Regions from separate parts of the Streptomyces sp. CAI-85 genome, predicted to be linked through region 2. Evidence: riboswitches for the same ligand, from Rfam matches in the RefSeq annotation. Region 2 holds a riboswitch; the other holds the start of a gene.

Region 1 (3,392 bases), on a different contig from region 2:
GCCCCGAACTGCGCGCCGCGCTCGCCGGCTATCTGGCCCGCGCCCGCGGGGTGCGCGCCGACCCCGAACACATCGTGGTGTGCGCCGGTTTCGCCCACGCGCTGCACATCCTCGCCACGGTCCTGCGGGCGCGCGGGACACGCACCCTCGCCGTCGAGTCGTACGGCCTGGACGCGCACTGGCGGCTGGCGGAGACCGCGGGTCTGCCCACGGTGCCCCTGCCGTTCGACGAACACGGCACGGATCCGGGGGAGTTGGCTCCCGGCGGCGCGGTCCTGCTCACCCCCGCGCACCAGTTCCCGACCGGCGTGGCGCTGCACCACGACCGGCGCTCTGCCGTCGTGGAGTGGGCGCGCCGCACCGGCGGACTGGTCCTGGAGGACGACTACGACGGCGAGTTCCGGTACGACCGCCGGCCCGTGGGCGCGCTCCAGGGCCTGGACCCCGACCACGTGGTGTATCTGGGCACGGCCAGCAAGTCGCTGGCCCCCGGTCTGCGCCTGGGCTGGATCGTGGCCCCGCCCGGCCTGGCCCGCGAACTCGCCGCCGCCAAGGGCGCGGTGGACACCTGCGGGGTCCTGGACCAGTTGACCCTGGCGGAGTTCATCACCTCCGGCGCCCACGACCGTCACGTACGCGCCTCCCGCCTCCGCTACCGGCGCCGCCGCGACGCCCTCGTCTCGGTGCTGGCCGAGCGCGCCCCCTGGGTCCGCGTCACCGGCATCGCGGCGGGCCTGCACGCCGTCCTGCGCCTCCCGCCCGGCACCGAACGCGACGTGATCCGCGCCGCCGCCCACCTCGGCCTGGCCCTCGACCCCCTGACCCCCCGCCACCACCACCCCGACGCGACCGGCACACCCCCGGACGCCCTGGTGATCGGCTACGCCACCCCACCGGACCACGCCTGGACCCCCACCCTGACCACCCTGTGCACAGCCCTGGGGGTCTCGGACCCCGGGACCGACCTGGGCTGAACCTCCCCAGGGGCACGGGGAACTGCGCGACCGGCCACGACGGCGCCGCAGCCCTCCACGTAACGCCACCACCCCTCACCCCGGCCCAGCGCCGGCGTCCGGCGCCTCCCCGAACCGCGCCAACGCGAGCGCCCCCGCCACCGCCACCGCGAAGCCCAGGACCGCCACCCACGCCCAGCCCTCCCGCGTCCCGTCGCCCAGCCAGATCACGCCCACCAGGGCCGGCCAGACCGTCTCGCCGATCACCATGCCGGCCGTCGCCGCCGTCACCGAGCCGCGTTGGAGGGCCGAGGTCAGGGAGAGGAACGCCGCGCCGCCGCCGAGGAGCAGGGCGTACAGGGACGGGTCGCTCAGCAGGGGGCCCAGGGACAGCGTGTCGATCAGGCGGACCGCGACCTCCACCACGCCGAAGCCGAAGCCCGCGCCCAGGCCCAGCACCAATGACCGCCCCCGTTCCGGCAGCCACCGTCCGGACAGGCCGAGGGCCAGGACCGCGACCGCCGTGCCGAGCATCGCCCAGGGCAGCCACCCCGGCCCCGTCTCGTCGCCCTCCGGGCCCGCGGCGAGGCCCAGCAGCGCCAGGCCCGCGCAGACCACGCCGACGGCCGTCCACTCCGTCCGGCTCAGCCGTACCCGCAGCAGCCGCGACGCGACCACCGCCGTCACCGCGAGGCTCGACGCCAGCGCCGCCCCCACGGCGTAGATCGCGAGGGAGCGCAGCGCCAGGATCTGGAACACGAACCCGAGCCCGTCCAGCCCCAGGCCCGCCAGATAGCGCCACTGCCGCAGCGCCCTCAGCAGCAGCGCCGCCTCCCCGCCACCGCCCCCGGAGGCGGCGCGCGCGGCCATCGCCTGCAACACCGTCGCCGTACCGAAACACACCGCAGCGCCGAGGGCGCACACCATTCCGAACACCACAGACGGACTGTAGGCCGACAGTCCCCGGGCGGACGGTAGGCTGCTGACCGGGCCGTGACTGGCGCGCTGGGATGGGACGGACCATCGGGGAGCGGCCTGTGAGTGACCGAGTGCCGTGCGCCTGGGCCAGACCGAGAACCGTGACCGCTTCACGCCCACGCCACCGGAGGCCGACGCCATGTCAGAGCAGCAGTCCCGCCCCGCCGAGAACCTCTCCACCCAGTCGACCGCCTTCCGCGCGGCCCTCGACGTGATCCGCGCCGTCGAGCCGCGCGTCGCCGACGCCATCGGCCAGGAGGTCGCCGACCAGCGCGAGATGCTCAAGCTGATCGCCTCCGAGAACTACGCCTCCCCGGCCACCCTCCTCGCGATGGGCAACTGGTTCAGCGACAAGTACGCCGAGGGCACCATCGGCCGCCGCTTCTACGCCGGCTGCCGCAACGTCGACACGGTCGAGTCCCTCGCCGCCGAGCACGCCAAGGAGCTGTTCGGCGCCCGGCACGCCTACGTCCAGCCGCACTCCGGCATCGACGCCAACCTCGTCGCCTTCTGGGCGGTCCTCGGGGCCCGCGTCGAGGTCCCCTTCCTGGAGAAGACCGGCGCCCGCCAGGTCAACGACCTCACCGAGGCGGACTGGGCCGAGCTGCGCCAGGCGTTCGGCAACCAGCGCATGCTCGGCATGTCCCTGGACGCCGGCGGCCACCTCACCCACGGCTTCCGCCCGAACATCAGCGGCAAGATGTTCGACCAGCGCTCCTACGGCACCGACCCGGCGACCGGCCTCATCGACTACGACGCCCTGCGCGCCTCCGCCCGTGACTTCAAGCCGCTGATCATCGTCGCCGGCTACTCCGCGTACCCCCGTCTGGTGAACTTCCGGATCATGCGCGAGATCGCCGACGAGGTCGGCGCGACCCTCATGGTCGACATGGCGCACTTCGCGGGCCTGGTCGCGGGCAAGGTGCTCACCGGCGACTTCGACCCGGTCCCGCACGCCCAGATCGTCACCACCACCACCCACAAGTCGCTGCGCGGCCCGCGCGGCGGCATGGTGCTGTGCGACGACTCCCTCAAGGACCAGGTCGACCGCGGCTGCCCGATGGTCCTCGGCGGCCCGCTCCCGCACGTCATGGCCGCCAAGGCCGTGGCCCTCGCCGAGGCCCGGCAGCCCGCCTTCCAGGACTACGCCCGGCGGATCGTCGACAACTCCCGCGCGCTGGCCGAGGGCCTCACCAGCCGGGGCGCCACCCTGGTCACCGGCGGCACCGACAACCACCTCAACCTGATCGACGTGGCGTCCTCCTACGGCCTCACCGGCCGCCAGGCCGAGGCCGCGCTCCTCGACTCCGGGATCGTCACCAACCGCAACGCCATCCCCGCCGACCCGAACGGCGCCTGGTACACCTCCGGCATCCGCATCGGCACCCCGGCCCTGACCACCCGCGGTCTCGGCACGGCGGAGATGGACGAGGTCGCCGCCCTGATCGACCGGGTCCTCAC
Region 2 (3,392 bases):
AGCCCGATTTCGACGAGCGGTTCGAGCTGGGCGCCCCACTCGGGGTACAGGGCGACCTTCTTCTCGTGGAGTGCCATGATCTCGCCGGCCAGCCCGGGGTCCATGTCGTCGGAGACGTCGGGGCCGATGCGGATCCGGGCCAGGTGCGGAAGGATCTCGGGGTCCCCGGCGAGGTGGACCGGGTCGTGCATGTACCGCTCCAGGGCCGCCAGATCCGCGATGCCCACGCAGTAGCCGTGGGTGAACCCCTCGGCGGGGTCCCCCAGGCTCTGTCCGACGGCGGCGAACGACACCGACTCGACGGAGGACGTCCGGCGCATCAGCGCGAGGACCCGGTCCTTCTGTTCCTCGGTCGTCCCGTCCTTGAAGGCGAAGCGCAGCATGTGAACGATCATGGTCTCCCACCCGCTCGATTGAACTCGTCGGTTCAGTCAACTTGCCTTGCTAGTAGCACAATTAGAATGAACCCATGGGTTCAGCAGAGTCAAGCGGGGCCGGTGGCGTGACGCGCGGCCGGGTCGACAAGCGGCAGGCGATCCTGGACGCCGCGTTCACCGTCTTCGCGCGGCGCGGGTACGCGCAGGCGTGCGTCCAGGAGATCGCGGAGGAGGCGCGTGTCGCCAAACCGACGGTCTACAGCCATCTGCGCGACAAGGAGACCCTCTTCCGTCACACCGTCGAGCTGGCGGCCGACGCCCTGGCGGCGGAGAGCCTCGCCGCGGTCGAACGGCTGCGGGACCTCGGCCCCGGCGGCGACCTGCGGGCGGTGCTCACGGATCTCGCCCGGCGGCTGCTGACGGTGTGCTGCGGTGAACGCTCCCGCGCGCTGCGGTCGTTGACCTACGCGCAGGTGGCGCAGTTCCCCGATCTGATCGACACCGTGCAGGAGCGCACCGCGCACCGCCCTCGCGCCGCGCTGGCCGACCGGCTGGCCCGTCTCGCGCTGGCCGGCCGACTGCGCGGCGGCGACCCGGAACAGGCCGCCGAGCACTTCTTCGCCCTGCTCACCGGCCCGTTGGAGTCCCGTTCACGGCTGGGCACCCGTCGGGTCCCCGCCGCCGAGCTGCGCGTTGTGGCGGAGTCGGCGGTGGACGTCTTCCTGCGCGCCTACGGCGCCGACGAACCCGCCGCTCGCTGAGCCGCGAACTCAGCGACGTGACAGACCGAGTTGGGCGGACGCCGCGTCGACGGTCTGCTCCAGCAGGACGGCGATCGTCATGGGCTCCACGCCACCGGGGACCGGGGTGATCAGACCGGCCCGGGTGCGGGCGGTGTCGAAGTCGACGTCACCGACGTTGCCCGCGTTGTATCCGGCGTCGATCACGACGGCGCCCGGCCGGATGTCCTCGCCGCGGATCAGCCGGGGCCGTCCCACGGCCGCGACGACGACGTCCGCCTCCCGTACGGCCGCCGCCAGGTCCGCCGTACGGGAGTGGCAGTAGGTGACGGTGGCGTCGCGGGCGAGCAGGAGCATGCCGACGGGCTTGCCGAGGATCGCGCTGCGGCCCACCACCACGGCACGCCGGCCCGCGAGTTGAACGTCGTAGGCGTCCAGCAGCCGCATGATTCCGCCGGGGGTGCAGGACGCGAAGCCGGGCCGTCCGAAGCTCATCGAGGCGAAGCTGCTCATCGTGACGCCGTCGACGTCCTTCTCCGGCGCGATGGCCTCGAACGCCGCCCGCTCGTCGATGTGCGCGCCCACGGGGTGCTGCAACAGGATGCCGTGGACGGCGGGATCCTGCGACAAGGACCGCAGGGTGCCCACGAGTTCGGCGGTCGTGGTGGCGGCCGGCAGGCTGACGAGCCGCGAGTCGATGCCGGCCTTCGCGCAGCGGGCCCGCTTCATCCGGACGTACGTCACCGAGGCCGGGTCCTCGCCCACCAGCACCGTGGCGAGGCACGGCGTCACTCCGGTACGCCGGGTGATCTCCGCCGCCCGGACCGACGTCTCCTCGACGACGCGCCGGGCCAGGGCGGTCCCGTCCATCAGCCGGGCCGTCCGGGTCTGCGTGTGCGTGTGGGTGCGGGACATGGTCGCCTCCAGGCGTCGCTGACCACTCGCCCAGGCGCACGGCATCGACCGGTTCGGCAGGCCGCTCCCCGGTGGTGCTCCACCTCAGCGCCAGTCACGGCCCACACGCCACTGTAGTGGACCGCTCGCGGCGGCCGGGGTGTCTCGGGCGGTGGGACGCGTGGTGGACGGGCCGGTCCATGGTGTGCTTTCATCCGGCCATGGAGACCACTGGACCGGCTTACGCCGTGCTGCTCGACCCGTTCTGGGTGAGCCGCCGCGCCGACCAGTTCGACCAGGTCTGTCGCTGAACGCCGTACGACGGCTCGCGACCTCCGACCTCTCTCTCGCCTGAATCGACTTCCTGATTCCTCCGTCCGCTCCGACCGGCCCCCGCACCGAGGCCGGTGAGCGGTCCGCCCGGCGTTGCCTCGAAGGACCCCCATGGCCCAGCCCGCAGCTCTGCCCGTCATCGACATCTCCCGCTTCCGAGGTCCCGACTCCGACCGTGCCGCCTTTCTGGCCGAACTCCGTTCCGCCGCCCATGAGACGGGCTTCTTCTACGTCACCGGCCACGGTGTCCCCCGGGCGCTGCGCGACGAGGTGCTCGCCCTGGCGCGCGCCTTCTTCGCGCTGCCGGAGCGGCTGCGGCTGGAGATCGAGAACGTCAACTCGCCCCAGTTCCGGGGCTACACGCGCACCGGTACCGAGTACACGGCGGGCAGTCCCGACTGGCGGGAGCAGATCGACATCGGCCCCGAGCGTGCCACGCTGACGACGGGACCGGGCGACCCCGACTATCTGCGGCTCGTGGGACCCAACCAATGGCCGTCCGTACTGCCGGAGTTGAGGGACGCGGTGCTGCGCTGGCAGGCGGAGGCGCTGCGGGTGAGCCGTGAGGTGCTGCGGGCCCTGGCCGCCGCGCTGGGACAGGACGAGGGCTACTTCGACCAGTGGTTCGACGACGAGGCGGCCGTCCATGTGAAGCTCGTGCACTATCCCCCGCGCCCCGCCCAGGACGCCGATCAGGGCGTGGGCGCGCACAAGGACTACGGCTATCTCGCCCTGTTGCAGCAGGACGACATCGGCGGGCTCCAGGTGCGGCGCGAGGACGGCGGGTGGATCGACGCGGTGCCGGTGCCGGACGCGTTCGTGTTCAACATCGGCGAGATGCTGGAGATCGCCACCCAGGGCTATCTGAGGGCCACTCAGCACCGTGTGGTCAGCCCGCAGCCGGGGGTGCACCGCTACTCGATTCCCTTCTTCCTCGGCCCGCGTCTGGACGCGGTGGTCAAACCCCTGTTCCTGCCACCGGAGTTGGCGGCGCTCAGCCGCGGGGTGAGCGACGACCCGGACAATCCGCTGCTGGCGGCCTTCGGGG

Evidence for each region. Region 2 has a riboswitch for ZMP and ZTP ahead of G6W55_RS16160 (bifunctional 5,10-methylenetetrahydrofolate dehydrogenase/5,10-methenyltetrahydrofolate cyclohydrolase). Riboswitches for the same ligand answer to the same signal wherever they lie in the genome.
Region 1: another riboswitch for ZMP and ZTP. It lies ahead of G6W55_RS33525 (glycine hydroxymethyltransferase); the one in region 2 lies ahead of G6W55_RS16160 (bifunctional 5,10-methylenetetrahydrofolate dehydrogenase/5,10-methenyltetrahydrofolate cyclohydrolase).

The regions. Positions count from the first base shown of each region.
Region 1 covers NZ_JAANNX010000073.1:20,190-23,581, forward strand. The annotation lists gene G6W55_RS33515 (PLP-dependent aminotransferase family protein) at 1-974, shown strand, start outside; gene G6W55_RS33520 (hypothetical protein) at 1,050-1,880, opposite strand; ZMP/ZTP riboswitch at 1,937-2,026, shown strand; gene G6W55_RS33525 (glycine hydroxymethyltransferase) at 2,071-3,392, shown strand, end outside.
Region 2 covers NZ_JAANNX010000011.1:127,442-130,833, forward strand. The annotation lists gene G6W55_RS16150 (Dabb family protein) at 1-383, opposite strand, end outside; gene G6W55_RS16155 (TetR/AcrR family transcriptional regulator) at 470-1,138, shown strand; gene G6W55_RS16160 (bifunctional 5,10-methylenetetrahydrofolate dehydrogenase/5,10-methenyltetrahydrofolate cyclohydrolase) at 1,148-2,032, opposite strand; ZMP/ZTP riboswitch at 2,054-2,140, opposite strand; gene G6W55_RS16165 (isopenicillin N synthase family oxygenase) at 2,456-3,392, shown strand, end outside.